2 regions of the Macrococcoides bohemicum genome follow, and region 1 is predicted to be linked to the other one. Evidence: a T-box and tRNA genes for the amino acid it is inferred to sense, from the RefSeq annotation. Region 1 holds a T-box; the other holds one or more tRNA genes.
What was found. A T-box is a leader RNA that pairs with one kind of tRNA and senses whether it is charged. The one in region 1 lies ahead of serS (serine--tRNA ligase), so its partner is inferred to be a tRNA-Ser.
Positions count from the first base shown of each region.

Region 2: it has a tRNA-Ser gene. The T-box ahead of serS (serine--tRNA ligase) is inferred to sense a tRNA for this amino acid. The anticodon was not compared.

Region 1 covers NZ_CP054482.1:4,788-21,246, forward strand. Annotated here, with positions in the region: gene HT586_RS00020 (ABC transporter permease) at 1-264, shown strand, start outside; gene HT586_RS00025 (DsbA family protein) at 381-1,079, shown strand; gene HT586_RS00030 (disulfide oxidoreductase) at 1,076-1,495, shown strand; gene yaaA (S4 domain-containing protein YaaA) at 1,643-1,861, shown strand; gene recF (DNA replication/repair protein RecF) at 1,861-2,970, shown strand; gene gyrB (DNA topoisomerase (ATP-hydrolyzing) subunit B) at 2,978-4,900, shown strand; gene gyrA (DNA gyrase subunit A) at 4,928-7,591, shown strand; gene alsS (acetolactate synthase AlsS) at 7,786-9,453, shown strand; gene budA (acetolactate decarboxylase) at 9,464-10,165, shown strand; gene HT586_RS00065 (NAD(P)H-hydrate dehydratase) at 10,204-11,013, opposite strand; T-box leader at 11,113-11,319, shown strand; gene serS (serine--tRNA ligase) at 11,371-12,642, shown strand; gene HT586_RS00075 (YceI family protein) at 12,905-13,420, shown strand; gene HT586_RS00080 (DUF2232 domain-containing protein) at 13,561-14,481, shown strand; gene HT586_RS00085 (DHH family phosphoesterase) at 14,506-16,459, shown strand, end outside.
Region 2 covers NZ_CP054482.1:1,821,654-1,838,112, reverse strand. Annotated here, with positions in the region: gene hemH (ferrochelatase) at 1-205, shown strand, start outside; gene hemY (protoporphyrinogen oxidase) at 221-1,597, shown strand; gene lplA (lipoate--protein ligase) at 1,665-2,651, shown strand; gene HT586_RS09540 (IDEAL domain-containing protein) at 2,727-2,936, opposite strand; gene HT586_RS09535 (competence protein ComK) at 3,181-3,738, shown strand; tRNA gene HT586_RS09530 (tRNA-Asn) at 3,818-3,892, shown strand; tRNA gene HT586_RS09525 (tRNA-Ser) at 3,894-3,982, shown strand; gene HT586_RS09520 (ketopantoate reductase family protein) at 4,224-5,144, shown strand; tRNA gene HT586_RS09515 (tRNA-Met) at 5,377-5,450, shown strand; tRNA gene HT586_RS09510 (tRNA-Asp) at 5,458-5,533, shown strand; tRNA gene HT586_RS09505 (tRNA-Phe) at 5,538-5,610, shown strand; tRNA gene HT586_RS09500 (tRNA-His) at 5,633-5,708, shown strand; tRNA gene HT586_RS09495 (tRNA-Gly) at 5,716-5,789, shown strand; tRNA gene HT586_RS09490 (tRNA-Asn) at 5,797-5,871, shown strand; tRNA gene HT586_RS09485 (tRNA-Glu) at 5,876-5,947, shown strand; tRNA gene HT586_RS09480 (tRNA-Ser) at 5,993-6,081, shown strand; gene HT586_RS09475 (PH domain-containing protein) at 6,298-6,765, shown strand; gene HT586_RS09470 (hypothetical protein) at 6,781-7,041, shown strand; gene HT586_RS09465 (1,4-dihydroxy-2-naphthoate polyprenyltransferase) at 7,094-8,014, opposite strand; gene HT586_RS09460 (isochorismate synthase) at 8,158-9,462, shown strand; gene menD (2-succinyl-5-enolpyruvyl-6-hydroxy-3-cyclohexene-1-carboxylic-acid synthase) at 9,449-11,122, shown strand; gene menH (2-succinyl-6-hydroxy-2,4-cyclohexadiene-1-carboxylate synthase) at 11,109-11,903, shown strand; gene menB (1,4-dihydroxy-2-naphthoyl-CoA synthase) at 11,893-12,714, shown strand; gene menE (o-succinylbenzoate--CoA ligase) at 12,856-14,253, shown strand; gene HT586_RS09435 (enolase C-terminal domain-like protein) at 14,234-15,214, shown strand; gene HT586_RS09430 (acyltransferase) at 15,385-16,434, shown strand.

The DNA.
Region 1 (16,459 bases):
TATATTGCGATGTTTAGCTTAACAACACCAGATACACTACTTGTAAAGATTACAAGCTTTATTCCTTTCTTCACGCCACAAGTAATGTTACTCAGAACCATTTCTCAGAAAACGAGTGATGTTCAGATTATCATCGGTATTATTATTTGTATCATAACGATTATTGCACTGTTTTTTATCTCAGCAAAAATATACAAGGGCAGTGTATTCAGTAACGATAAAGGACTAATCAAGAACTTTAGAAGAGCATTGCAAACAAAATAGTTCACAAAAGATTAATTATTTTATTGTGGCAATGTTATTTTATTTAATATAATATTTATACTATGTATAAGATGATTAAAAAAAATTGTATTACACAATAAAGTGAGGTAGAAAGAATGAAAAATAAAGGTTCCTTAATTTTTACAATGGTACTTACATTGTTTGTAGTTGGTGCTCTGGCAGCGATGGTTATGATGAAACAAAATGATAAAACACCTGAGAGTGAGTCTACAGCGCCGGTTACTAATCCAAATATAGGGGTGAAATTAACCAATGATATTGATACAAAAGATCAACCACAGCTTGGTAAAGAAAATGCGAAAATAAAGATCATTGAATTTGGAGATTTTAAATGTCCTGCATGTAGATATTTTGAAACAGATATTAAACCGGACATCCAAAAGAAATTTATTGATACGGGCAAAGCAGAAATGTACTTTATTCATTCACCGTTCCATGGAGAAGAATCTTTACTTGGTGGTTTAGCCGGAGAGACAGTTTTAAAGCAAGAGCCTGAGAAATATTGGGAATTTCATAAAGCATTATTTGAACTACAACCCAATGCTGATCAATCATGGTTAACGATGAACGCTATTAAAAAAGCGGCAAATCAAGCAGGTATTAAAGATATTAAAAAGCTTGAAAAAGCAATTGAAGAAAATAAAGAAAGTTCTGGGGTCAATAAAGATATCGATTTAGTGAAAAAACATAATATCTCTGCAACGCCAACTATTATCGTAAATGGTAAGGAAGTAAAGAATCCTATGGATATTAATGAGGTTGAAAAAGCGATTGAAAAGGCCGCTAAATCATGAGAAATACTAAATACTTTTATATTTCCTGGGTAATCGCTCTTGTGGCTACTTTAGGTAGTTTATATTTTTCGCAAATCAGACATTTTATACCATGTGAACTATGTTGGTATCAGCGTATACTAATGTATCCATTAGTTGTCATTTCAGGATTTGCAGCCTTTGTTAATGCATATTATATGAAATACATGATAATGATATTTTCAGTAATTGGATTGTGTTTTTCAATATATCATTACCTTGAACAAAAACTGCCCGGATTTGCTGGTATTAAACCATGCGTAGGTGGAGTGCCATGTAATACGCAATATATAAATTATTTTGGTTTTATTACAATTCCATTTTTAGCAGGGACTGCATTTTTGTTAATCACCGTAATGATGTTACTGGTTAAAAAGTCAAATTCAGATATAAAATAAATGAATTTTAAAAATATGTAATATTCATAAATAAAAGCGTTGAATGATAAGCATTCAGCGTTTTTATTTATGTGAAAAAACATGCAATTTTTAAAGATTAAAGGTATAATTATATAATGACTGACATGGAATAGGAGTGAACCGTGAATGGTAAATATAGTCGAACTAAATAGTGAGATTACGTTAGGTCAATTTCTAAAAGCAGAAGGGATTATCTCAACGGGCGGACAAGCGAAATGGTATCTGCAGGATAACCCGGTAATGTTGAACGGAGAAGAAGAAAACAGACGTGGTAAAAAGCTTCACCAGGATGATCTTTTAGAAGTTGAAGGCGAAACTTACAAGATTACTTACACGGAAGCATAATGAAGTTAAAAGCATTATCTTTATCGCATTATCGAAATTATGATTCCGTCAAATTAGACTTTAGCGATGAAGTAAATATTTTGATAGGTATTAATGCACAAGGAAAGACAAATCTTTTAGAAGCGATATATTGTTTAGCGATGGCTAAAAGTCACAGAACTTCAAATGATAAAGAACTAATTACCTGGGGTGAACAATTTAGTCATATTGAAGGTGACTTAGAATACCGACATGGCATCATGCCATTATCACTCACAATTTCATCAAAAGGTAAAAAAGCGAAAGTGAATCATTTAGAACAAAAGAGACTGACTGAATACATCGGCCATATGAATGTCGTTTTATTTGCACCCGAAGACTTGAATTTAGTTAAAGGTAGTCCGCAAATAAGACGCCGATTCATCGATATGGAAATCGGCCAGATATCTGCTGTTTATCTTAATGATTTATCAAACTTTCAAAGAATACTCAAACAAAAGAATCATCATCTTAAGCAACTTAAACTATCAGGCAATACTGATACTACGATGCTTGAAGTATTGAATGAACAATTTGCGGAATATGCGGTAAAACTTACGCAGCGACGTAAATCATTCATTGAAAAACTGGAGGAGCTTGCCTTACCTATTCATCAAGGCATTACAAAACAAAAAGAAAACTTAAAATTACTGTATGTATCAAGTCTTGAATATATTGATGACACACAAGCCATGATTGAAGCTTGTGTTTCATTGCTAAATAAAGAAAGTAAACGTGAGATAGAACGTGCACAAAGTTTATTTGGCCCACATCGTGATGATATTACGTTTGCCATCAATGATATTGACGTGCAAACGTACGGATCACAAGGTCAACAAAGAACGACAGCTTTATCAGTGAAACTTGCTGAAATAGAATTGATTAATCTGGAAGTGGGAGAATATCCGATTCTATTGCTGGATGATGTATTAAGCGAGCTTGATGATTTAAGACAGACACATTTACTTACTACAATTCAACATAAAGTTCAAACATTTGTAACAACAACATCAGTGGATGGTATTGAACATGAAACAATCAACAGAGCGAAATTATTTAATGTTTCTGATGGACATATTTCGACTAATTGAAGGCTAGGTGACAATCTTGGAACAAAATTTAGATCAATATGGTGCTGACCAGATACAAGTATTAGAAGGATTAGAAGCAGTTAGAAAAAGACCAGGTATGTATATCGGCTCTACTGCATCACGTGGATTACACCACTTAGTATGGGAAATCGTTGATAATAGTATCGATGAGGCATTAGCAGGATATGCGGATGAAATTGAAGTAGTGATAGAAAAAGATGACTGGATTAAAGTTACAGATAATGGGCGTGGTATTCCAGTTGAAATGCATAAGAAAATGGGTCGTCCTGCGGTAGAAGTTATCTTAACAGTATTGCATGCCGGAGGTAAATTCGGCGGTGGCGGATATAAAGTTTCTGGTGGTTTACACGGAGTAGGTTCTTCTGTCGTTAACGCACTATCATCAACTTTAGAAGTATATGTACATAAAGATGGACAAATTCATCATCAGGCGTATCATCAAGGGGTTCCTGCTTTTGATTTGAAAGTTATTGGTGAGACAGATAAAACAGGAACTGAAATCCGCTTTAAAGCAGATCCGGAAATATTTACGGAAACAACAGAGTATGAATATGAGATTTTACAAAAGCGTATTCGTGAACTTGCATTCTTAAATAAAGGTATTAAGATTATAGCTCGTGATGAACGCGAAGAAGAAGTGATTGAAGATGAGTATCACTATGAAGGCGGTATTAAATCATACGTTGAATTATTAAATAAATCTAAAGAAGTATTATTCCCTGAACCGATTTATATTCATGATACACGTGACGATATTGAAGTAGAAATTTCAATACAATATAACAATGGTTACTCAACAAACCTTTTAAGTTATGCAAATAATATCCATACATATGAAGGTGGAACGCATGAGGATGGCTTCAAACGTGCATTAACACGTGTCATTAATAACTATGGTGTTAAAAATAAACTGATTAAAGAAAATGATGAGAAACTATCCGGGGAAGATGTACGTGAAGGAATTACTGCGGTAGTGTCTATTAAACATGGTAATCCTCAGTTTGAGGGACAAACGAAGACGAAACTAGGCAATACAGAAGTACGTCAAATTACAGATAATCTATTTGCGGAAAACTTTGAAAGATTCTTAATGGAGAATCCGCCTGTTGCACGTATTATCGTTGAAAAAGGTATTATGGCATCACGTGCACGTCTTGCTGCGAAGAAAGCGCGTGAAGTAACACGACGCAAATCGGGACTTGAAGTTTCTAGTCTTCCAGGTAAACTTGCCGACTGTTCTAGTAAAGATCCATCAATCAGCGAATTATATATCGTTGAGGGAGACTCTGCCGGTGGTTCAGCGAAATCAGGTCGTGACTCTAAGACTCAGGCTATTTTACCGTTACGCGGTAAGATATTAAACGTTGAAAAAGCACGATTAGATCGTATTTTAGGAAATAATGAAATCCGTTCTATGATTACAGCGATGGGTACTGGTATCGGCGGCGAATTTGATATTTCTAAAGCACGTTATCACAAAGTTGTTATTATGACGGATGCGGATGTTGATGGTGCGCATATTAGAACACTATTACTTACTTTCTTCTATCGTTTTATGAGACCGTTACTTGAAGCGGGATATATTTATATTGCACAACCACCATTATTTAAAGTGGAGCAAGGAAAGAAAAAATATTACGTCTATAATGAACGTGAACTTAATAAATTAAGAGAAGAATTACCAGCAACACCGAAGTGGCAATTAGCACGATATAAAGGTTTAGGTGAGATGAACGCTGACCAGTTATGGGAGACAACAATGAACCCTGAGAACCGTTCGATGTTACAAGTAACTTTAGGTGATGCGATAGAAGCAGATGAAGTTTTTGAAATGTTAATGGGAGATGTTGTTGAACATCGCCGTACATTTATCGAAGAAAACGCGGTTTATGCAAACGTTGATGTATAAAGATAGTATTTTAAGGAGGCGCCATTTATGGCTTTAGAGCACGATTCAAAACTAAAAGACCAGAATATTGTCAAAGAGATGAAGGATTCGTTTCTTGACTATGCGATGAGTGTAATCGTTTCTCGTGCGTTACCAGATGTACGTGATGGTATGAAACCCGTACATCGTCGTATATTATACGGAATGAATAATCAAGGTATGACACCAGATAAACCCTATAAGAAGTCTGCACGTATCGTAGGAGATGTTATGGGTAAATATCACCCACACGGTGACTCTTCAATTTATGAAGCAATGGTTCGTATGGCACAGGACTTCAGTTATCGCTATATGCTCGTTGATGGACAAGGAAACTTTGGTTCTATGGACGGCGATGGTGCAGCTGCGATGCGTTATACAGAGGCACGTATGTCTAAGATTGCTATGGAATTAATGCGTGATATCAACAAAGATACGATTGATTTTACAGATAACTACGATGGTAATGAACGTGAACCAGTCGTGCTACCTTCTAGATTTCCTAATCTACTTGTCAATGGTGCATCAGGAATTGCGGTTGGTATGGCAACAAATATTCCTCCGCACAACTTAACGGAAGTTATTAACGGTGTTTTAGAATTAAGTAAAAATCCTGACATTTCGATTCCTGAATTAATGGAGTTTATTCAAGGTCCTGATTTTCCTACTGCAGGCTTAATATTAGGTCGTAGTGGTATCCGTCGTGCATATGAGACAGGTCGTGGATCTGTTATTATGCGAGCGAAGACGTTAATTGAAACCCGTCCAAACGGTAAAGAAACGATTATCGTAACAGAAATCCCTTATCAGGTGAATAAAGCACGTTTAGTAGAGAAGATCGCTGAGCTTGCACGTGATAAAAAGGTTGATGGTATTACAGATTTACGTGATGAGACAAGTTTAAAAGAAGGTGTACGTATCGTAATTGATGTACGCCGTGATGCGAACGCAAATGTTATCTTAAATAATTTATATAAATTAACACCGTTACAAACTTCTTTTGGTGTGAATATGTTAGCGCTTGTTGATGGACAACCGAAAGTTTTAAATATTAAACAAGCAATCTATCATTATTTAGAGCACCAAAAAGTAGTAGTTCGTCGTAGAACGCAATATAACTTGAAGAAAGCTGAAGATCGTGCACATATTTTAGAAGGATTACGTATTGCATTAGATCATATCGACGAAATTATTGCTTTAATTCGTGGTTCAAAAAATGATGCTGAAGCGATGGAAGGATTAATGGAACAATTTAAGCTTTCTGAGCGTCAGGCACAAGCAATATTAGATATGCGTCTACGTCGATTAACAGGACTTGAACGTGACAAAATTGAAGAAGAATACCAGGAATTACTGAAATATATTGATGAATTAAGAGCCATCTTAGCAGATGAAGAAAGATTACTGGAAATTATTCGTGAAGAATTAATTGAAATCCGTGAAAAGTATGGTGATGAACGTCGTACAGAAATCACAGCAGGCGGATTTGATCATTTAGAGGATGAAGATTTAATCGATGAAGAAAATATCGTTATTACGTTAAGTCATAATAACTATATTAAACGTTTACCAGCATCGACTTATCGTACACAACACCGTGGTGGACGTGGTGTTCAAGGAATGAATACTTTAGACGAAGACTTTGTTAGTCAAATGGTAACGACCTCAACTCATGATAACGTATTATTCTTTACGAATATGGGTCGTGTTTACAAAGTTAAGGGATATGAAATTCCTGAACTATCTCGTCAATCAAAAGGAATACCAATCGTTAACGTATTAGAACTGGAAAAAGATGAAAAGATTAGCACGATGATTGCGGTGAAAGACTTAGAACGTGAAGATGCCTTTATTATATTTGCGACGAAACAAGGTATTATTAAACGTACGAATCTTTCTCATTTTGCGCGTATTAATAAAAACGGTAAGATTGCAATTAACTTTAGAGAAGACGATGAACTGATTGCTGTACGTTTAACAGATGGTAATAAACAGCTAATTATCGGTACAAAAAATGCATCACTCATCCGTTTCGAAGAAGATAAACTGCGTCCACTCGGAAGAACAGCTGCAGGTGTAAAAGGTATTTCATTACGCGAAGGCGATGAAGTAATAGGACTTGACGTTATTGAATCTAATGGTGAACATGAAGTATTGATTGTTACTGAAAATGGATATGGTAAACGTACGGGTGAAGCAGAATACCGTATTTCTAACCGTGGTGGTAAAGGAATTAAAACAGCAAGTATTACCGAGAAGAACGGTAATCTGGTATGTATCACAACAGTTAACGGTGACGAAGATATTATGTTGGTGACGAATCAAGGTGTAATCATTCGTTTAGATGTTGCTGAATTCTCTCAAAATGGTCGTTCAGCGCAAGGTGTACGCTTAATTAAGTTAGGTGAAAGTCAACTTGTTGCGACTGTTGCGAAAGTGGAGAAAGAAGAAGCTGTCGATGTAATCGATGAAGATAAGTTGCCAGGTGAAGTAATTGCCAAACAAGAAACAACATTAACTGAAGAAGCATTAGAAGATAATAATGAAGATATAGAAGCTGAAGATGGTCATGTAGTTGGCACGCTCGAAGATGAAGAAGATGACGCTCAAAAAGATATTTTAGAAAGTTCATCTTTTGATGATATTTTTAAAGACGAAGAAGAAACTGAATAAAATTGTAAAGAACTAAAGCCAATTTTTTAAGTTGTGCTTTAGTTTTTTTATTTCCTGAGTAATATTGAAATCACTTCAATATTGCTGGAAACGTTTTATATGTTTTTTGAAGGCGTATTATTTGAAGTAAGCATGTATTCGTACTAGCATTTAAATTGTAAAAAAATATAACTTTAATTAGGAGCGTTAATATTATGAAAAAATCTGGTGGAGATTTATTCGTTGATACATTAATTAATCATGGTGTGACACATGTATTCGGAGTACCTGGAGCGAAAATAGATAAAGCATTTGATGTTTTAGAAGATAGAGGTCCCGAAGTCATTGTGACACGTCATGAACAAAATGCGGCACTTATTGCACAAGGTATCGGTCGTATCACAGGTAAACCTGGCGTTGTACTTGTAACGAGTGGACCAGGGGTAACCAATTTAGCGACAGGATTAGTGACGGCAAACTCTGAAAGTGATCCGGTCGTTGCGATTGGGGGTAATGTTAAACGAGAAGACAGTTTAAAACGTACACATCAATCATTAGATAACGCTGGTCTAATGAGTCACGTTTCTAAGTATTCAGTTGAAGTTCAGGATGCGAACAGTATTTCTGAAGCAGTTACGAATGCATTCCGCGCCAGTGTTGAAGGACGTAAAGGTGCAGCATTTGTAAGTATCCCACAAGATGTTATATCAGCAGAAAACGTGGAGGTGGATGCTATTGAAGTGAAAGAACCACCTGTTTTAGGACCGGCACCCAATTTTGAAATTGATACATTGGCTGAAAGAATTAAACAAGCAAAGTTACCAGTATTTTTACTTGGGATGCGTGCCTCTTCAGAAGAAAATACTTTAGCGATAAGAAAATTTATGGCAAATAATGCGATACCAGTTGTAGAAACCTTCCAGGGTTCTGGTATTATTTCAAGAGAATTAGAAGAGCATTTCTTCGGAAGAATTGGCTTATTTAGAAATCAGCCTGGTGATGAATTATTAAAACATGCCGATTTAGTAATATCAGTAGGTTATGACCCAATTGAGTACGATCCAGTTATATGGAATAAAGAAAATGAAAAGACAATTATTCATATAGATGAAGTGCAAAGTGATATCGATAATCATTATGCACCGGTAACTGAATTAATTGGTAATACTGCGCTCACAATTCAACGATTAGATGAGAAATTAGATCCAGGTGATATTCAGCTTGATGAAAATGCTCAAAAAATATTATTAAATGTGGCACAAATGATTCAAAAGAAATATGAATTGCCTGAAGATTACATGAATGCTGAGAAAGTAAATCCTAAACATATTGTTAAAGCAGTACGTGAATTAATTGATGATGAAACAACAGTTACTGTAGATGTAGGGTCTTTATATATTTATATGGCACGTTATTTTAGAAGTTATGCACCACGTCATCTATTGTTCTCAAACGGAATGCAGACATTAGGTGTAGCGCTACCATGGGCGATTGCAGCATCAATCGTTCGACCAGGTAAAAAGATCGTTTCTATGGCAGGAGATGGAGGTTTCTTATTCTCAGGTCAGGAACTTGAAACTGCAGTTAGACTTAAAGCGCCAATTGTACAACTTATTTGGAATGATGGCCATTATGATATGGTTAAGTTCCAGCAGGTAAGTAAATATGGTAAAGGTGCAGCAGTTGACTTAGGACCTGTTGATTATGTTAAATATGCTGAATCTATGGGTGCAAAAGGATATAAAGTGAATCACTCTAGTGAGTTAGAAGATATTCTGAAGAAAGCAATGGCAGAAGAAGGACCGGTTATTGTAGATATTCCTGTAGATTATAGTAACAATGCTAAATTAATGGAAGATTTATTACCAGACGCTACAAACTAGGAGGATAACGATGAATAACTTATATCAATATTCAACAATGGGTGCACTTGTAGGAGGCATGTTTGAAGGAACATTTAAAATGTCAGATGTACTTTCAACAGGAAACTATGGTATCGGAACAATGGATGGATTAAATGGTGAACTGATTGTTTTGGATGGTACACCTTATTTAATTGAAAGTACAGGGAAAGTACGCGTTGTATCACCTGAAGAAACAACACCATTTGCAAGTATGATGGACTTTAACCCGACAAAGACATTAACTTTTAAAGGTAGTTTAAATAAAGAATACTTAGACGAAGAAATATTAAGAGCAATGCAGGGCATGAACTATTTTCATGCAGTAAAGATTACAGGTAAATTTAAATTGATTAAAGCAAGATCAGTGAAGAAACAACAACAACCATATCCAAAACTTGTTGAAGCGGTTAAAGAACAAGGCTATTTTGATATTCATGATACTGAAGGGACATTGTTTGGTTTTTATACACCTCATTTCATTATGGGCATCGGTGTTGGAGGTTATCATGTGCATTATTTAAGTGACGACGTGACACAGGGTGGTCATGTATTTGATTATGAAATTGAAGATGTGAAAGTTGAACTTGCTTTGCAGGAAGATTTTATCTTAAAAATGCCGGATACTAATCATTATCGTGAAAATGATTTAAATGATCCGGAAATGCTTAAAGATATTGAAGCAAGTGAATAGAAAAACAATCCTGAATCATTTGATTCAGGATTGTTTTTCTATTCCTCTAGCTTTTTCATCATATAAGGTAATTCATCGATAATACGGCTTGCTGGTACAACATACATTTCCTGAGCTAATTGATCTCCGATTAAGCTATGAATGAAAACAGCTTGTTTAATTGCTTCTCCTGTATCGAATTGACCTAGGAAACTTGCGATAATACCTGCTAATGCATCTCCCATACCGCCTGACGCCATTGCTGCATTACCGACAGTGATTTTATAATCACCGCTTTTCAAATATAATTCTGTTTCATGTTTCTTTAATATAACATGTGCACCTAATTCATCAGCTTTAGCACGGTTACGTTCAGGTGTCTGTTCTGCAATAGGAATGCCGCTTAATCGTTCCCACTCCATCTGGTGTGGCGTGAAGATAACATTACATTTTGGTAACGGATGTTTTAATTTGCTTAATATAGTAATAGCATCTCCATCTATAATTAACGTTTGATGTTCCTGAATATGTTGAAATAATAATGTTAAAACATTATTCCCCTGGAAATCCAGACCAAGTCCAGGACCGATTAAAATACTATCTGCGTTGTCTATTAGCTTTGTCAGGCGTTTTATATCATTAATGTCAGAAACCATTGCTTCAGGACATCTTGAATGTAATGCTGTATGATTTGTATTGTGCGTAGCAACTGTTGTGAGTCCCCCACCACTGTATACACAAGCACGAGCTGCCATCATAATTGAACCACCCATATTCTGGTTGCCTCCGATGAGCAATATGCGACCATAATCCCCTTTGTGTGTAAGTACTTTGCGTTTTGGTATGCTGATAGACTCAATAATTTGCATGATCATTCTCCTTATAATGTGATATCCTTATTCGCTATAGAATGACATAAATAGTTGTCATTCTTATATCCATATGATACTATATTATCAAATTAGATAATAAATTTGTCATTTGGGATAAGTAATGTTGAAGTAATTTTAGAGACATAGCGGTTGGTGTAAGCTATGATACTACATACATGAAATTCTACCCATAATTAAAGTTTGGCAAACCGGTGATGAGCCGTTATGTAATGGAGAGAATAGTTGAGACGAAAGTATTAACTATTAATTAGGGTGGCAACGCGTAAATACCACGTCCCTTTTCGGGATGTGGTATTTTTTTGTACCCAAAAATAAAATTAGGAGGCAATCAACATGTTAGACATTAAATTATTTAGAAATGATGCTGAGTTTGTTAAGAAAAAATTAGAAATGCGTGGTATCGATACGTCAATCGTCGATGAAATATTAAATTTAGATTCTAAAACACGTGAATTGACTGCAAAGACTGAGGAATTAAAAGCGAAACGTAATAAAGCAAGTGAAGAAATCGCACTTAAAAAACGTAATAAAGAAAATGCAGATGATGCAATTGAAGCAATGCGCACAGTTGGTGATGAAATTAAAACAATCGATGCAGAATTAAATACAGTATCTACAGATTTACGTGATAAATTAGTACGTTTACCTAACTTAGTAAGTGATGAAACGCCTTTTGGTAAAGATGAAGATGATAATGTAGAAGTTCGTAAATGGGGTACACCACGAACGTTTGATTTTGAGGCGAAAGCACACTGGGATATCGTTGAAGATTTAAAGATGGCTGACTTTGAACGTGCTGCTAAAGTATCTGGTGCACGATTTGCTTTCTTAACTAAAGACGGTGCGCGTCTAGAGCGTGCTTTAATGAACTTTATGCTGGATACACATCGTGAAAATGGCTATCAGGAGATGGTGACACCGCAACTTGTAAATGCTGATTCTATGTTTGGAACTGGTCAATTACCGAAGTTTGAAGAAGACTTATTTAAAGTTGAGAAAGAAGGATTATATACAATTCCTACTTCAGAAGTGCCATTAACAAACTTTTATCGTAATGAAATTATGACATCTGATATGTTACCGACTAAATTTACTGCGATGACAGCTTGTTTCCGTAGTGAAGCAGGATCAGCGGGTCGTGATACACGTGGATTGATTCGTATGCACCAATTCAACAAAGTTGAGATGGTTCGTTTTGAAACACCTGAAAATTCATATGCAGCATTAGAAGAAATGACGCGTCATGCAGAATCAATATTAGAAAAATTACAAATCCCGTACCGTACGATTAATTTATGTTCTGGTGATATTGGGTTTGGAGCAGCAAAAACATATGATGTTGAAGTTTGGTTACCAAGCTATAATGCATATAAAGAAATTAGTTCTTGTTCGAATATGACTGATTTCCAGGCAAGACGTGCAAATATCCGTTTCAAACGTGATAAAGATGCGAAAGCTGAATTTGTGAATACATTAAACGGATCAGGTCTTGCTGTAGGTCGTACATTTGCAGCGGTTGTTGAAAACTATCAAAATGAAGATGGTTCAATTACTGTGCCGGAAGTACTTGTTCCTTACATGGGCGGACAAACAATTATTAAATAATCTGAATAAAAAAATAAATTGTTTAAAATAATTTAGACAAGGTATCTATAAAAGAGGTACCTTGTCTTTTTGTTTTAAAAATATGACAATCAAAAAACAAAAAAACAAAATAATATATTTTTTATACTTGCATATATAAAATATATCTGATATATTTTATATATAAGTTAGAAATAAGGAATGATTACACATGTTTAAAAAGCTTTTTGGTAAAGACAAAGCAACAAAAACTAAAACAAATAACGAAAGAGGTAATTTAACGATGACAAATTTTACTTTAGACAAAACACACTCAGGAATTGACTTTTCAATTAAACACATGATGGTTTCAAAAGTTAAAGGAGAATTTACAGATTTCGATGTAACAGTTACTGGAGACATTAATGATTTATCTTCTTTAAATGTTAAAGCATCAGTTAAAGTTGATTCAATTGATACAAACAATGCTGATCGTAATGGTCATTTAAAATCTGGAGATTTCTTCGATGTAGAACAATACCCAGAAATCACTTTCGTATCTAAATCATTAACAAACAACACAATTACAGGTGACTTAACAATTAAAGATGTTACAAACGAAGAAACATTTGATTTAGAATTCAATGGAGTTCACAAAAGCCCAATGACTGGTGGAGATGTGACTGGTTTAGTAGTATCAGGATCAATCAACCGTGAAAAATATGGTTTAACTTGGAACCAAGCGTTAGAAACTGGCGGCGTTATGGTTGGTAAAGACGTTAAATTTGAAGTTGGTGCAGAATTCGCAATCGAAGGTTAATTTATAATTTTTAGACTGCCTAATTATTAGGTAGTCTTTTTTTTTTTGTATTTTTAATAAAAATGTACATACATTGAGGTATTTTAAGTAAAGTTGTAAAATAGAATAGTTATAGAAATATTTTTAGAAAGTGAGAATTTATGTTGAAGATTGATTTAAGTAAGACGATTGTCGTTACGATGATTATGATGATGGTAACGTTACTGATAAATTTCCTGCCGTTTATGGCATTCATTATCGCACCGTTTCTGCTTATACCGACTGTATATTTGTTCTGTAAGTCGCGTAATAGTTTTTATATCATGAGTTTAATCGTAATACTCATAACTATTTTTATGTCGATATTTACGATGCAGGTCATAATGGGATCGATATTTGCTGGATATATCATTGGTCAATTACTGATAGAACGTACATCTAAAGAGCGCATGCTTTATATCCTTACAGTTTTTTATAGTATATATACACTTGTATCGATTATCTTCCTTCAGTTAACTGACTATTTACCTAAAGTGCAGACTTGGTTTAAGCCAACAATTGATATTTATAATGAATACTTATCTAAAGGTGTTAAAGAAGGTACAATTCCTGCTTATCAGTTAGAGATGTTTAATACAAGTATGAATGAAGTGATTAAACAAGTACCTGGAATTGTTATTTTATCGCTATTTTTATTAGCTTTATTACAATTGGTGATAACTTTACCTGCATTACGCCAGTTTAAGATTGCGACACCTAACTTTAGATCATTATATACATGGCAGATGCCGAAAGTACTATTAATCATTTATTTATTTGTACTATTAGCGCATTTTGGAATTTCAGAAACTGATTATGTTCCTCTCGGAATCGTGATAAACTTAAGATATGTATTAGAGTGGATGTTATTCATTCAAGGATTATCTTTATATAGCTATTTTATAAAGATGAGAAAAATTCATCTGATTGTTAAAGTTTTTATATTCTTTATCGCGTTTTTATACGCTCCCATTACTCAACTTTTCGGAATAATTGATTTGATGGTAAACTTAAAGAAAAGAATACCAAAAAAGTTTAAGTAATAAATAATTTAATGAGGTGTCACAATGAATAGGAAGTACAATAAGCAAACATTAATTATGCCATTTATTGTTATGTGTCTCGCAGCTTTTATTGTTACAGGAATACTTTATACGGTACATCCTATGACAGCGACGGTTTCATTCGGCATACTTTTTGTCATCACGTGCATCAGTCTTTTCTATTTAAGATATGGTATCAGACACAATGAATCTTATATTGCGAATTTATCAACATCTATTGATAAGGGAAAACGTTATGCAATAAGCGAATTACCCATCGGTGTTATTCTTTTAGATGAAAATGAGCATATTGAATGGCATAATCATTTTATTAATGAGAAGATTAATGCTCCTATTATTTCTGAATCTATTCATAATTTGTTCCCTAATTTGCTGAATCAACTTAAAAATACAGGCGTAAATGAAGCCACTGCCAACTTTGAATCATACAAATTTAAAGTAACATATGGTGAAGATTTAAACACTTTGTATTTCTTCGATATTACCGATAAAGTTGAAATAGAACAATTATACGATGAAGCTAAGCCTATTATAGGGATACTGTTCCTGGATAACTTCGATGAAATTACACAAAACATGGCTGATGCGCAACGTACGGAAATTAATAGTATGATGTCGACTGAAATTAATAAATGGGCTGAAGAGAATAACGTATATATTAAACGTTATCAATCAGATCAATATATGATGTTCTTTAATCAAAAGATCTTACATAAGATTGAAGAGACAAAATTTAATTTATTAGATAATATACGTGAAAAAAGTCGAGAAATCAAAACGCATATCACACTGAGTGTTGGCATTGGTGAAGGCTCTGAAAATTTACTGGATCTTGGTACATTAGCGCAATCAAGTTTAGATTTAGCTCTTGGTCGTGGTGGTGACCAGGTAGCGATTAAGAACATGAATGGAAATGTTCGATTCTATGGTGGTAAAACTGATCCTATGGAGAAACGTACACGCGTTAGAGCACGTGTTATCTCTCATGCACTCCGCGATATTTTAATCGAAGGTGAAAACGTCATTATTATGGGACATAAACGTCCTGATATGGATGCGATCGGTGCTGCAATTGGTGTTGCACGCTTTGCTAAGATGAACAATTTAAAGGCGAATATCATTCTAAATGATTATGATGTTGATGATACTTTATCTCGTGTTATGGCTGAAATTGCAGAAAAACCTGAGCTCGATGAAATATTTGTGTCTTCAGAAGAAGCATGGAATTTAATGGCGAAGAAGACGACATTGGTTATCGTAGATACACATAAACCTGAAATGGTGATTGATGAAAGTATATTAAATAAAGCGTATCGTAAAGTGGTGATCGATCATCATCGTCGTGGCGAATCGTTTATCGAGAGTCCACTGCTTGTATATATGGAACAATATGCGAGTTCTACAGCAGAACTTGTAACTGAATTACTGGAATATCAACCGACAGAACATAAGTTGACGCGTCTAGAGGCAACGGTAATGCTTGCCGGCATTATTGTTGACACACGTAACTTTACGCTGCGTACAGGTTCCAGAACATTTGATGCAGCAAGTTTCTTAAGAAACCATGGTGCTGATACGATTCTTTGTCAGCATTTCTTAAAGGATGATATTGAAACGTATATTAAACGTTCCGAAATTATTCGTACCGTGCAGTTAGAAGATAATGGCATAGCAATTGCGCATGGCCCAGTAGGTGAGATCATTCATCCGGTTATTGTTGCACAAGCTGCTGACGAGCTTTTGGGTATAGAAGGTGTTGAAGCATCTTTTGTGGTGGCAGAGCGAAAAGAGAATGTCATCGGTATTTCTGCCAGATCGTTAGGAGAAATAAATGTTCAGCTTGTTATGGAAAGTATGGGTGGCGGTGGTCATTTATCAAATGCTGCAACACAACTTGAAAATGTCACGATCAATGAAGCAATTTTGCAATTACAACAAACTATAAATGAACAAAGTG
Region 2 (16,459 bases), 540 kb from region 1:
CGAAGAAGAACAGTATGAACATTTTATCTATACACCAGTAGGATTTGTCTGTGAACATTTAGAAGTTTTATATGATAATGATTATGAATGCAAAGTCGTGTGTGACGATTTAAATGTGAAATATTATCGCCCTGCGATGCCGAATACGGATGAACGTTTTATCGGTGCGATGGTGGATGAAATTCAAAGTGTATTAAATCAATAGAAATGAGTGTTTAACATGGCAAAGAAATGTGCAGTGATCGGCGCAGGTATTACAGGGTTATCAGCAGCGTACTATCTGCAAAAAGAAGATTCATCGATTGAGATTGATATATTAGAAGCGGGCGATGTACCAGGTGGTAAGATTAAAACTTATCAAAAAGATGGGTATACGATAGAATTAGGTCCAGAATCATATCTTGGACGTAAAAAGATTATGACAGAACTTGCTGAAGCAATCGGTTTAAAAGATGACATTGTGATAAATAATACCGGAAAATCATATATTTATGCCAAAAATAAACTTTATCCGATACCAGGTGGTTCAATATTAGGTATACCAACTGAGATGAAACCATTTTTATCAACACGTCTTATCTCACCAATTGGAAAATTACGCGCAGGTATGGATTATTTGATTCAACCAAAACCGATGGAACCGGATGTTTCAGTCGGTGCTTTTTTCAGACGACGCTTAGGAAATGAAACTTTAGAGAACTTAATAGAACCATTGTTATCAGGTATATATGGTGCTGATATTGATAAGTTAAGTTTAAAATCTACATTCCCAGACTTTAAGGCGACTGAAGAAAAGCACGGTGGTCTTATAAAAGGAATGCGTGCAAACAAGAAGAAAGCACCTAAAAGTAAAGGGCCGGTTCAGGGACAGTTTAGACAATTTAAAAATGGTCTGATGAGTTTTATAGAGGCACTAGTAAAAGACATAGAACAAAAAGGTGTCCATATTAAATATAATCATAAAGTTGATGCCATTGAAAAATTAGACAACGGCTATCATATTACTGTAAATGGGGAGAAAGTATACTACGATAAAGTTATTATTACTGTTCCACATACAGTATTTCGAGAATGGCTTAATGATGGACCATTAAATTATTTCGATTATATGGAGACGACAAGTGTTGCTACTGTTGTTATGGCCTTTGATGATAGTCAGGTGAACAACAAAGAAAATGGAACAGGTTTCGTTATTGCTAAGAACTCTGACACCGTCATCACTGCGTGTACGTGGACAGATAAAAAATGGTCTCATACAACGCCACCCGGAAAGACATTGTTACGTGCATATGTAGGTCGTCCAGGTAGCAATGTCGTTAAGGACAATGACGATGCAGCAATTGTTAAACTCGCACGCAATGACCTGGATAAAATGATGGAAATTAAAGGTGAACCTGAATTTACGATAGTGACGAAGTTATTTAATAGCATGCCACAATATGAAGTAGGTCATATTGATCGTATTCACTCAATTCAACATTATCTTAAGACACACTATCCTGGTTTAGTGATTACCGGTGCATCTTTTGAAGCGGTAGGACTGCCAGACTGCGTTGCTCAAGGGCAGCGCGCTGCATTACAAATTGCACATGAATAATCAAAATATTATCTATAATGAATCTACAGCATTATAATGAAATACAGACGCACTTTAGGAGGATGTTATGAAATTTATTCACAATAATAATATAACGGATCCTTCATTGAATTTAGCAATGGAAGAATACGTATTGAAACATTTACCGAAAGATGATTCCTATTTCTTATTCTATGTTAATGAACCTTCAATAATTATCGGAAAGAATCAAAATACATTTGCTGAAATTAATCAATCATATATTGATGAACAAAATATTCATGTCGTCCGCCGTATTTCTGGTGGTGGAGCAGTTTATCATGATTTAGGCAATTTAAATTTTAGCTTTGTAACAAAAGCTGATGAAGACAGTTTCCATAACTTTAAGAAATTTACGATGCCGATCGTAGAGGCACTTAATAAATTAGGTGTACAAGCTGAGATGACAGGACGTAATGATCTTCAGGTTGGCGAACGTAAAATCTCAGGAAATGCGATGTTTCAATCGGGAGATCGCATGTTCTCACACGGAACACTGATGTTAAACAGTGATATTGAAGAAGTCGTGAAGAGCTTAACAGTAAGTGAAAAGAAATTAATAACAAAAGGAATAAAATCTATTCGTTCACGTGTAGCAAATATTCAGGAATTTCTTGAAGAACCAATGTCAATGGAAGATTTTAAACAGACATTACTGAATTCAATATTCGATGGTGAGATTGAAGAATATCAACTTCAGGAAGAAGACTGGAAGAAGATAGAAGAAATCAGTGAACAGAAATATCGTAACTATGACTGGAATTACGGGAAAAATCCGAAATATAACTATGAAGTCAAACAGAAATTTCCTGGCGGTATGTTGGAACTTAAGATTAATGCCATTAAAGGCATGATTGATGATATTAAAATATTTGGTGATTTCTTCGGTGTAGGCGAAGTTACTGAGATTGAACAGAAACTTAAAGGATTACCACATAATCAAAGGGCTGTGAAGGCAGTTTTAGATACAGTAGATTTTGGACATTACTTCGGTAGAATAACGAAAGAAGAATTTTTAAGTTTAGTTGCAAAATAAAAAAAGATAAATTTTTAGCGCCAATCCTTAAAATTAATTTTTGAGGCATTGGCGCTTTATTTGAAAGTATTCAATTTAAATTTCCTCCAGAGCGTTCAATTCACTCGTATATTGAAGAAATGCTTCCTGGTTATGATTTAATAAAGACAAATCAATCTTTTCTTTTAATAATTTCTTTTGATGACTTTTAACAGCTTCGTCAATGATAAGCTCGATATATAAATTATTGAGATTAGATACGAAAGTTTCAAGACCATTTAATTGTGTTTGTTGATTATAGTTCATAAGTGTAACCTCCTAAAATGTATTAAAACGAGTATAGTATATAATATTCTAAATTGCAATAGTATTCAGAAAATTATATTAATTAACATTTATTCGTTTTGATTAATAATATATAACCATATTTTTAACTTTGTAAACATATCTTTTTCTATTGTAAACTATGTTAAATATTTGAAAAAGTTAACAAATGTTAAGTGGAATTGTGTATAATATTATCAATATATTGACAAAGGAGAAAGTTGATATGGAGAAATATATTGTTAATGAAAAGACGATGTATATTAAGGCGTATAGAGATGGTAGAAGTGTACTTTCGGAAATTGGTGAATACGGAAGAGAAACATTTATATTTAAAAAGAAGCCACTTCATATCATTGAAGACTCACTATTCTTTTATCATGCTTCCTATAAAGCGAGAAAAATATCTACGAAGATGATTGCGGAAATCTATACGAAACCACCGATTATCGTCCAGCCCGGTACACAAACATATTTCTTTCCGACGCACAGTGATCGAAGTAACGATATGGCCTGGATCAATGTTCACTACGTAAATAGATTTCACGCAGGGGAACATTATGATACTGTTGTGGAATTTGATGATCAGTCACAAGTATCTTTTCCGGTGACAACGTATACTTTTAATACACAGTATTTGCATGGGATTAAACTCGAATATTGTGTAAGAGCAAAGGCGTTAAAACAGGAAATGTATACGCAGGAAGCAGTGCATTTTGACAAATGCAGGGCAAATCTATTCGAAATGTTAGCAATGTATGCATTATTAGAGAAAAAGGTGTAAATGTTCCATAAAAATATTTACCGAAAGTATTGACCAATTTATTTCAATTGATATAATAGTATTTGTTGATTGAAATTATTCCACAGTAGCTCAGTGGTAGAGCTATCGGCTGTTAACCGATCGGTCGTAGGTTCGAGTCCTACCTGTGGAGCCATGGAGATGTACTCAAGTTGGCTGAAGAGGCGCCCCTGCTAAGGGTGTAGGTCGGGTAACCGGCGCGAGAGTTCGAATCTCTCCATCTCCGTTACAAAACACTTAGTGTATGCTAAGTGTTTTTTTTTATGTTTAAAATAAATTATTGAATAATCTGAATTTTTGAATTATCATAGATACATTATATTTTTGAAATTATGATTACGCATTGATGTATTAATTTTATCTAAATGACTATAAATTAATACATAACAAGTATGTGAATAGTTTAACAAACATACTTATTCCTGTGATAATATAATATTAGATCATTAAATGAGGAGGAAGAAAGTATGAAAATAGTTATGGCAGGCTCAGGTGCGATGGGTGGACGTGTTGGTCTTTATTTAACTGAAAGTGGACAAGATGTGGTGATGCTTGATAAATGGCAGGACCATGTTGATGCGCTGAACAGTAATGGTGTTGCTGTTCATTCTTATGGTGAAACAACCAACCACAAAGTTAAAGCAGTATTTATGGATGACTATAATGAACCGGCTGATTTGGTAATTTTATTAACAAAAGCTCTGACTGCTGAAGAAACGATCGATAATTTAATTAAACAGGGTGTCATCACAAAAGAAACGAAAGTGATGTCACTGATGAATGGTTTAGGTCATGGTGATATGCTGCTGAAGAAATTGTCTGTTGAGCAAGTTATACTGGCTGTAACAATGTGGTCAGCGGGTTTAAAAGGACCAGGTGAATTAATTTTAGAAGGAACTGGTAATATTGAATTTGGATATCCTGATGGACATGTGGATGCATTCATTGAAAAATTGAAAGTAATTTTAGATGAAGCGAAACTTAATGGTGTTATCAGTAATGATATTGTTACATCAATCTGGAATAAAGCTTTAGTGAACTGCTGCTTTAACACATACTGTTCAGTAACGGATAAACGTATCGGGGAATTTGGTGCGTATGAACAAGCAGATGCAATGTTAATCCCTTTAGTTAAGGAAATTATTGCAGTAGGGGCTACTAAAGGTGCTAAGCTGGATTTAGATGCAACAATGGAGAAATTCCATAAAATGTACTCGCCTGATGTCGTTGGTCTGCATTATCCATCTATGACTCAAGATATTCATAATGGACGTAAGACAGAAGTCGATTTCTTAACAGGTGCTGTAAGTCGATATGGTGATGAAGCAGGGATAGGAACACCATATTGTGATATTTTAACGCATTTAGTACATCAAATTGAAAAATAGAAGAATAGATTTTGATTTTTTTACCAGTCATGTAACAACATGTCTGGTTTTTTGATGGTTGCGTAAAAAGAAATAAATCACTAGCTTAACCGCAATAAAACATACTTTTATACAACATTCGGATGCAAACTGCCTCTAAAGATAAAATTTACACTTTTTTGATGTTGCGTTCACAAACTTAAAATGATATATTTTAAAAGTACTCTTTTTACGAGAGACAACATATTATTAACGCGGGATGGAGCAGTCTGGTAGCTCGTCGGGCTCATAACCCGAAGGTCGGTGGTTCAAATCCGCCTCCCGCAATTAAAGTGGTCCCGTGGTGTAGCGGTTAACATGCCTGCCTGTCACGCAGGAGATCGCGGGTTCGATTCCCGTCGGGACCGCCATTTTGGCTCAGTAGCTCAGTCGGTAGAGCAATGGATTGAAAATCCATGTGTCGGCGGTTCGATTCCGTCCTGAGCCATATTTTAATTTTATTATGCAAGGCGATTGTGGCGAAGTGGTTAACGCATCGGATTGTGGTTCCGACATTCGTGGGTTCGATTCCCATCAGTCGCCCCATTGTTAAGCGGGTGTAGTTAAATGGTATAACCTCAGCCTTCCAAGCTGATGTCGTCGGTTCGATTCCGATCACCCGCTCCATTATTAATCCACAGTAGCTCAGTGGTAGAGCTATCGGCTGTTAACCGATCGGTCGTAGGTTCGAGTCCTACCTGTGGAGCCATTTAGGCCCCTTGGTCAAGCGGTTAAGACACCGCCCTTTCACGGCGGTAACACGGGTTCGAATCCCGTAGGGGTCATATAATCAGAAGTGAAATATCGCTTCTGATTTTTTTAATTATTATGGATCGTTGTCCGAGTTGGCCGAAGGAGCACGCCTGGAAAGTGTGTAAACGTCACAAGCGTTTCGAGAGTTCGAATCTCTCACGATCCGCTAATAGAATAAAACTACTGATGATACTTCAATGTAACTTCAGTAGTTTTATTTAGTTATACCGGACATATTTTTACTTAATGTTATTTAATGATAAAAGTTGCTTCAACGTCTATTTTTTAATGTAGAAAGCAAGTATAATATACTTATTCAAATATTATACTTCTAAAGTTTATTGTGAAGTATAATACAAAATAGAAATCATAAGGTGATGAAATGAGAGATAAAGCATCGACACGTAAAGTGTTAGCAGAACTAAACTATCCAGTAAGATATAAACGCTTTTCAAAAATCTTTAAAAGAATAAAAAAATCAGAACGCCGTTTCTTTATTAAATTATTAAAAGTAATCTGCAAAGATATTAAAAACAAAGAACTTATTTATTTTGCGACCTATAGTCATATTAATTTGAATCAACATGGATTATTCATTTTATTAGATGACCGCATTGTTATGGTTCATAGCAAAATGAAATCAAAACGTATTTACTATGAAGTAATTAAATATGCGGATATAGTAAAGATTGATTTTGAGCCCGATACTGAAGGGGAATATGGAGAATTATTTTTCAAATATAAACGTAAAAAATTAAGTGAAAAGTCAGTTACACTGCGTATGATTAAAAGTAAAGACTTGCCTGAAATGGTGGAATTTATTAGAATTAAAATGTCTGAAACAATATAAAGGGGGACATATAAAATGGCGAATATCGATAAATTAGTAACATATGCAGAACTTAAATTAGGTCAGTTTGGTGTAGATTACCGTGAAAATCATGAAGAAGATAAAGTGCAGGAAATTGAACCACGCAGCTACGGAGTAAATGGAACTTCTATTGATGTGCTTTATGATGCACAAAGTTATGTAATCGATTTAACAAAATCTGGTGTGCGTGATGTGACTGAAGAAGATGCACATGCAGTTGTGGGAAGATTAAAAGAATTCTTCAATCAAAAATAATAAAAAAAATAATAAAAAAAATCGTGAGACTAGATAATAGTCTCACGATTTTTTAGATTGCAGTTAATGCTGCGAGATATAAGCCTAGTGCAAATAAGAATCCGAATAAGGTGTTGAATTGTCCGGTAACTTTCATTGCAGGCATCAGTTCGATTGGTGTGTTGCCTTTGAAGAAGCGATTTACTGCTTTAATCGGCAAGTTAAAGCTTAGCAATACAAGTAATAAAAATGGCGAACCATAAGGTTTATAGAACACTGTGTACAGTACTACTAAGAAACTGATTAAGTATAATAATGCCATCGTAATAATTGCGATTGTTTTACCAACTAAGATAACATAAGTCTTTCTACCGCTCGCTTTATCTTTAACACGGTCACGAATATTATTGGCCATATTAATCATGCCGATATTGATTGAAACTGGAATTGACATAATTGCAGGGTACCATTCTAGATGTCCTACCTGAATGTAGAACGTAATCATAATAATTACAAATCCCATAAAGAATCCGGCGAAGATTTCACCGAATGGCGTCCATGAGATTGGTATCGGCCCACCCGTATAGAAATAACCTACTGCCATACATACAATCCCAACAAGTAAGATCAACCATGACGATTGAGAACAAATATAAAGACCCAATATTGCGGCAATGATATAAAAAGCAATTGCTAAATTATATACTGACTTAGGACGCATACCATTTCTTACGATTGCACCACCGATTCCGACTGAAGTATGATCATCCAGTCCGCGCTTGTAATCGAAATATTCATTAAACATATTTGTTGCAGCTTGTATCAATAAGCAGGCAATAAGCATGATAATAAGTAAGTCGATACGGATATCAGTGAAATATTTTGCGCATGCTGTTCCGACAAGTACAGGTACGAAACTTGCTGTTAAGGTGTGTGGTCGCATTAAGTGATAATACTTTGCTATACCAGTGTGTTGTTGTAAATGTTCAGACATATTCATACCTCTTTTATTCTTAATGTATAAATTTTATATTTAATAATAGTCATCGTCAACAAATCTAGCATAATTTGTCCAATAATCATTGAATAATGTTAAAATAATAAGTATATTATTTTGAAGTGAAAGAAGTGTAGAATGTGCCGATTAATCAACAGTTTGAGTCTCATTTAACAACAAATAAAATTAATAAAATTGAACAATTTGATTTAGACTTCCAGCTAAATGTTGCATGGATCATGGATTATTTTCATGCATTTGCAGGAGAGCGTTATGTCTTTATCAATAAAGATAAATCCTTTAAGTTAATCGGTATTGGTCATCATTCAGTAGTTACAGCAGATACGATTCATCCCATTCTAATCGAACGACAGTTTAAGGCGATTGTTCAGGATGCAACATATATTGGTAATGGTTCGCAGTATGATTTAAAGCTTTTTGGTGGCTTTCAGTTTGATAATAATGAAAGTAAAAATTTTTCTGCTTATGAAAAGAGTCATTTCATCATTCCGAAAATACAGATTGTTGAAAGTAATGGACACGCTTCAATAATATTTGTTGATCAATCTTTAGACAAAGCGCAGTTAATCGAAGCATTAAGACATCATACCGGAGATAATGTACCATATAACAAAATAATATCTGCTGAAGATATTGATCTGGACTTATTTAAATCTAATGCACATAAAGCAATATCGATGATGCAGGAAGAAAAGCTGGAAAAAGTTGTGCTATCAAGAAAGAGAAAGATTACGATGGAACGAGATATCGATATTTTGCCACTCATCGATCAGGCGATGAAAAATCATGAAGTGAGTTATTTTGCTTTAATGGAGTCTGGAACACAAACATTTATTACAAAGACACCTGAACAGCTTGTTGCGGTGCAGGATGGCATACTTCATACAAATGCCATTGCCGGAACGATGGGCAAAAGTATTGCAAACGCGAAACAAAAGTTACTATATGATGAGAAGAATCTATATGAACATAAAATCGTTGTAGAAAGTATAAAGGAAGATCTCGCACCGTTTACAAATGAGATTACTTTAAAACAATCACCGGATATATTAGAAAATCAATTTTTCTATCATTTATATACACCGATTAATGCGAAGTTGAATCGTGGTGGATTATTAGAAGTAACTGAAAGTCTACATCCAACACCTGCACTGGGTGGTTTTCCGAAACGTGCGGCGATGCATTTCTTAGCGGAGGCAAATGAAGGGCGTGGATTATACGGTGCACCATTAGGTTATGTTGATTTAAATGATGAAGGTGAATTTATCGTTGCTATACGTTCGATGGTTATCCAGGATAACACTGCGATGCTCTATGCAGGATGTGGTATTGTTAAGTCGAGTGTTGTAGAGAGTGAAGTTTATGAAACAGAAATTAAATTTAAACCGATGTTAGAAATGTTAGGAGTAAATGAAGATGAATGACGCGTTAACTAAACAAGTGTTTCATTTCGTTAAATCATTATATGATTATGGTGTACATGAGATAGTGATTTCACCAGGATCACGCTCAACACCCGTTGCGATAGCATGTGAACTTCATCCAAAGATGAAGACGTATATTCATCCAGATGAACGCAGTGCAGCTTTTTATGCACTTGGACTGATGAAAGCAACGAACAAGCCGGTTGCAGTACTCTGTACATCTGGAACTGCAGCAAGTAACTATACCCCGGCAGTGTCTGAATGTTTTATCAGTCATATGCCGCTCGTTGTGATTACGAGTGACAGACCCCATGAACTGCGCAATGTCGGTGCACCACAGGCGATTAATCAGGTAGGGATGTTTAGCAATTTTGTACAATATGAACGTGACTTTCCGATTGCAGATGATACAGATGAATCGATTCAATTTATCGATGCTGTAATGATGCAGTCTAGTCGTTATTTCAGTGGACCGATGAAAGGCCCGGTACATTTCAATATACCTTTCAGAGAACCATTGATGCCGGACTTTGAGCTAGCAGAAATGATGACAATTACTCCAAAGGTTCAGGTTAGTTATCAGAAGACATTTGATGTCAATACAGTCAAACCAATCATTCGTCAGGAAAAGGGCATCATAATCGTCGGTGATTGTCAGCTGGAAGATTTAACACAGATGCTTGTCTTTTCTACAATACATAATATACCGATTATTGCAGACCCGCTTAGTCAGATTCGTGATTTAAAGCACCCGAATGTTGTGACAACAGGAGACAGTATCTTTAAAGTCATTAAAGATATTCAGCCGGGTTATATTATTCGCGTTGGTAACGCTGTTGTATCGAAAGCGATCAATCAATGGATTAAAACGCAGACAGCACCACAAATTTTAATCCAACCAAGAATTCAGCCTAATACATTTCCGAAAGTGCCGGACTTATTTATCGAAATTACTGCGAATGACTTCTTTAGACAAGTGGCAGAAGAGAAACCAGTCAACAATCAATCATGGATAAAATTCTGGCATACATTAAATGATTTAGTCATCAATCACATTATGCAGCACACACAGACAATATTCGACGAAGGTAGTGCGATGTATCAGATCTTTAAACAAATCAAGAAGAATGAAGTCATTTTCCTGGGCAACAGTATGCCGATTAGAGATTGTGATACATTCTTTACAAACTTTGAAGGTAAACCGTATTGTAATCGTGGAGCAAATGGTATTGACGGTGTAGTGAGTACGGCGCTTGGGATGTCTCGACATAAAAAGGTGACGTTGATAATTGGTGATATCTCATTCTTCCATGATATGAACGGACTTGTTATGCAGAAGATGTTATCAGAATATCACCATTCTCATATGATTAATATTGTAGTGATGAATAATAATGGTGGCGGTATCTTCAGTTATTTACCACAGTATGAAGATAAGAAGCATTTTGAACGTTTATTTGGCACACCGCTTAACCTCGATTTTGAACATACTGCAAAGTTGTATGACTTTAAATATAAGAAATTTAATGTATTTGATGAAATCACATTACCGAAAGAAAGCGGCCATATTATTGAAATCACATCTGATCGAGAAGAGAATTTGAAAGCACACAGCGCATTAATTACGACATTAAAGGCGAAACTCAATGCTGAAATATAAATATTTTAATAGTAATAATGAAAGTCTTATCGTGATGATTCATGGTTTCCTGGGTAGCAGTGAAACCTTTCTACCAGCAAAAGAAAGACTGTTGTATCATACGGATGTGTTATTAGTGGAATGTCCAGGACATGGAGCAGCTTTTAATACTAATGAAACGTGGTCATTTGATTCAATCGCAGCATCGCTTGCACAAACATTAACGCGTTATCGAAATCAATATACCGAAATCATTCTGTATGGTTATTCGATGGGTGGTCGCATAGCGCTATATACTGCACTGCATTATTCGGAACTGATCGATAAGCTCGTTATTGAAAGTGCGACGCCTGGAATTGAAGATGAGCAATTAAGAAGAGAACGTATTCAGCAAGATGAAGAACGTAGTAGATGGATAGAATTGGATTACTCAGCTTTTATAGCGCACTGGGAAAAGCTCTCTTTATTTAAAACGTATCATCCGTTAACTGATGGACAGCAAACAAGACAGCGTGATATAAGAATGCATCACGAACCAATTGGTATTGCTAAAGCTTTAAGAGAATATGGAACAGGCAGACAACCGAATCTCTGGCCGCTTTTACAAGATTTTAATAAACCAGTCCTATTGCTTACTGGAAGTTTAGATAAGAAGTTTGAATCAATCGCTAAACGTATGGTAAAAGAACTGCCCGATGCACGACATATGATAATTGAAGCTGGCCATACAATTCATGTGGAGAATTTAAAAATATTTGATACAATAATAGTATCGTTTATCAAGGAGGAAAATCATGACTAGAGTTTGGGAAACATTAAAAGAGTATAAAGAAATAAAATATGAATTTTTTGAAGGTATCGCGAAAATTACGATCAACCGTCCGGAAGTTCGTAATGCGTTTACACCGAATACAGTAATGGAAATGATCGATGCATTCTCTCGTGCACGTGATGATCAAAGAGTAGGTGCAATCATCTTAACAGGTGAAGGTGACTTAGCATTCTGTTCAGGTGGAGACCAAAAAGTACGTGGCCATGGTGGTTACGTAGGTGATGACAATATTCCACGTTTAAACGTATTAGATTTACAACGTTTAATCCGTGTTATTCCTAAACCAGTTGTAGCGATGGTTCGTGGCTATGCAATCGGTGGTGGACACGTATTACACATCGTATGTGACTTAACAATCGCTGCTGACAATGCACGTTTCGGTCAAACTGGACCAAAAGTAGGTTCATTTGATGCTGGATACGGTTCAGGTTACTTAGCAAGAATCGTTGGACATAAAAAAGCACGTGAAATATGGTACTTATGCCGTCAATATGATGCGCAGGAAGCATTAGATATGGGCTTAGTTAATACAGTAGTACCTTTAGACAAAATCGAGGATGAAACTGTACAATGGTGTAAAGAGATGTTACAACATTCTCCAACAGCATTGCGTTTCTTAAAAGCTGCGATGAACGCTGATACTGATGGACTAGCTGGTTTACAACAATTCGCTGGTGACGCTACATTGCTTTACTACACAAGTGATGAAGCGAAAGAAGGTCGTGACGCATTTAAAGAAAAACGTCAGCCGAACTTCGATCAGTTCCCTAAATTCCCATAAGAAATGATATAAATAAAAATCAGAACAACCGATTGTATTGTACAAATACATCCGGTTGTTCTTTTTTGAGAAAGAATAATATATCAGTACATTTAATATTTCTGCTATGATAATAGTAATACATATATAGGACGTGAACATATGCAGTGGTTAAAAGATGCAGCTGAAAAGTATCCTGAAAAGTTAGCAATAATCTATTCAAATCAATCGGTAACGTATCTAGATTTATTTCATAAAGCGTGTCAGGTAGCTTACAAGCTTTCTGAATTAAAATATAAAAGAATTGCACTACAAGCAGAAAATACATTAGATGATTGTTACATGATCCATGGTTCAATACTCGCCGGTATTGAACTCGTAATGATCAATAAACACTTAACTGAAAAAGAAATTCAAATACAAATGGATTCAGTAAATACTGAATTGTTAATAACAAATACTACATTTAAATCGATTCAAACGAAAACTAAATCTTTCATATTAAATAACTTAAATGAACAACCACTTTATCCTGTTGATAATCAACCAAATGATATACTTTCTATCATGTTTACTTCTGGCACGACTGGTGTTCAAAAAGCAGTACCACAACGCTTTATCAATCATTTAGCAAGTGCTGGGAATTGTAAAGCAACGTTTACGTATGACCATAATTCAATTTGGCTGGATGTTCTGCCATTGTTTCATATAAGTGGTTTGAGTATATTATTACGTGCAGTGATTGATGGCTGCACTGTCGTATTGCATGAAAAGTTTGATGCAAAGCAGATTATCGATGACATTAAAGAAAAAGAGATCACGCATCTCTCGCTTGTCCCTCAAACTTTAGAACGTCTCTTAAGCCAAGGACTTAACCAGCAATATGCCCTTCAAGCCATACTGATTGGTGGCGCTAAATTAGATGATCGTTTACTTATTCAGGCACGAAGTGCAGCTCTACCTATTTATACATCGTTTGGTATGACTGAAACATGTTCACAGATGATTACAGCAACACCTCAAGATATCGAGAAGTATCCGAAAAGTGTCGGCCAGATAAATCAAAATATCCAATTATTTAATGTAGTGAATCAGGTCGGCGAAATTGGCATACGTGGGGATAATGTGATGCACGGCTATCTCTATCCTGAAAGTGCAAATCAAGAAGCATTCATAGATGGATTTTTCTTAACAGGAGATATCGGGTATATCGAGGATGATTACCTGTATATATTAGACCGTCGTAAAGATTTAATTATTTCAGGTGGAGAAAACATATATCCTTCAGAAATTGAACAGATCATATTAAGTCATACACCGGTGCATGCAGCTTGTGTCATTGGTATTGAAGATAGCAAGTGGGGCAGTGTCCCGGTTTGTTTATATGAAGCAGATGGTAATATGGAGGCAACTATTCAAGATACATTAAATAATAATATCGCAAAATATAAGCATCCTAAACAATTTATTCGGGTTAATAATTTAAAACGAACATCGAATGGAAAAATATCACGTCATCAATGTAAGGAATGGTTTGTTCATGAATATCTCAAAGCTTAATATTTATTCATATGCTGCACCATTTAAAGCGCCGATTAAGACAAATCTTATTACTTTAAATGAGCGTGAGGTGCTTATAGCAGGTGTCGTAATTGATGGTGTGGAATATTATGCGGAAGCAAATAGTTTTGAAACACCGTGGTATCATTTTGAAACGATAGAAACGGTTTATCAATCACTCATAAGTCAGTTTGAAATATTAAAAAATAGACCATTATCTTCAATAGAAACACTCAATGCTTTACTTGATCCTGAAAAACCGAATGCATCCAGTTGTTTTGATATCATTGCGTATCAATATTTTAATCAATTACAGCCAGTGACAGTGTTGATCGGTCAAACGCTACATCATGATGCACGTGCTATTCAACCAAATGCAGCACGAGTGAAATTAAAGATGCATAACAATATTTTAGCGCAGGTACAATCCATTCGTAAGACGAGTGATATTCAAATCGTCATCGATGCAAACGGGTTAATGGATGCAAATCATTTTGACTTGATCTGTAAACTTTCTGAGTATGATATTCTTTATTTTGAAGAGCCGTTCAGTTCTATTGAAGATTATCGTTCAATACATCGCTTGAATCCAAAGATTAATCTTGCCATCGATGAAAGTGCGACTGATGCGCATACGATACAACAGTTTTATAATATAGGTGTTAATACTGCTGTTATTAAATATAGTAGATTAGGTGGCGTGACTAGTGCACTTAAGATAAAAGAAAACTTACCAGAAATGAAGCTCGTATCCGGAGGCATGTATGAATTCGGACTAAGTAAATATTTTACGGCGCTGCTCGGTGAAACATTTCAGACTGTACCGGACATTACGCCGAAAGGTACTTATTTTGCGCATGACTTTACTGAATATGATGAAATAATTAATGACAATCGACTTAACATTTCTGTGCCGGAAGTCCAGAAATCTCACTTAACATTATTAGCTTCCTATAACTAAAAGATAAAATAATATTTCTCTATACAAAATTAAGAGGAAACTTTATTTTATTATCAAAAAAATATATATTAAAGATTTATTTACCTTAATTTTTTAAAATATAATTTCAAAAATACGATTGCAAAATATGTATATATTTGTTCTAATAAGTATGTAAAGGAGCAAATATTATGAAGCAATATTATGAAGAAATCACATTTATAAGAGCTATAGCTTGTCTGCTGGTAGTTCTAACGCATGTTACGTTAATGTATCCTATCGAAGAGATGAATTTAGGATTAAAGCTAAGTTTAGTGATTAATCAGTTTGCACGTGTCGGCACACCTATTTTTTGTATAATCAGTGCATTTTTATTATTTAATGGATTTAAAGATAAAACATTGAACTATAGAAAATTTTTAATATCTCGAATAAAGAAAATTGTTATTCCTTATTTCATATGGTCTGTCTTTTATCTTGTGATAATGGATGTTACAGGTAAAAGTAATTTTGACAGCAGCAAAATATTGAAATATATTTTTTTAGGTGATAGCTATGTTCATCTGTATTTCATTGCAATTGTATTACAGTTTTATCTTTTTTATGTACTTTCACATCAAATATTTAACAAGAATAATATTGCGCAATGGACGTTATTATTAATCATATTAATGATTATCTGGTACTTAGTAAGAGATAGTATTTATGCAATAAATCATCGTGCACTATTAATTAACTGGATAGGTTTCTTTATGATGGGAGGATATCTGGCATATCATTTCGAACAGATAAAACAATGGATTATGTATCTCAAAGATTATTTGATTTACTATGTGATTATCGGTTTATTAGTGTCATTATTAGAAATGGATATTCCGAAACTATTTACTTCTGATAGGATGATGAATCTGATTATGGTACCACTAGCGATTGCATTTATCATCGTATTGTACTGGAAATCAAATCACATCACTATTTATTTATTAAGTTATATGGGCAATCGAGCCATGGGTATTTATCTTGTTCATATGCTTGTTATTGGTGTATTAGGTGAAGTTATTCCGAAGTCGTTTTGGAATCCCTACATGCTGTTATTCAACTATATTCTTGTAATAGCTGTTACATTAATTACAGTAGACGTATTAAGTTTGTTACCTAAAAGTAATTATTTATTTCCAATTGCAAAGTCGCCAGGACAAAAAGAGATGTTATGGCGTAAAATTATACATAGAGTACATTAAAAAAGGAAATTCCATTTCGGAATTT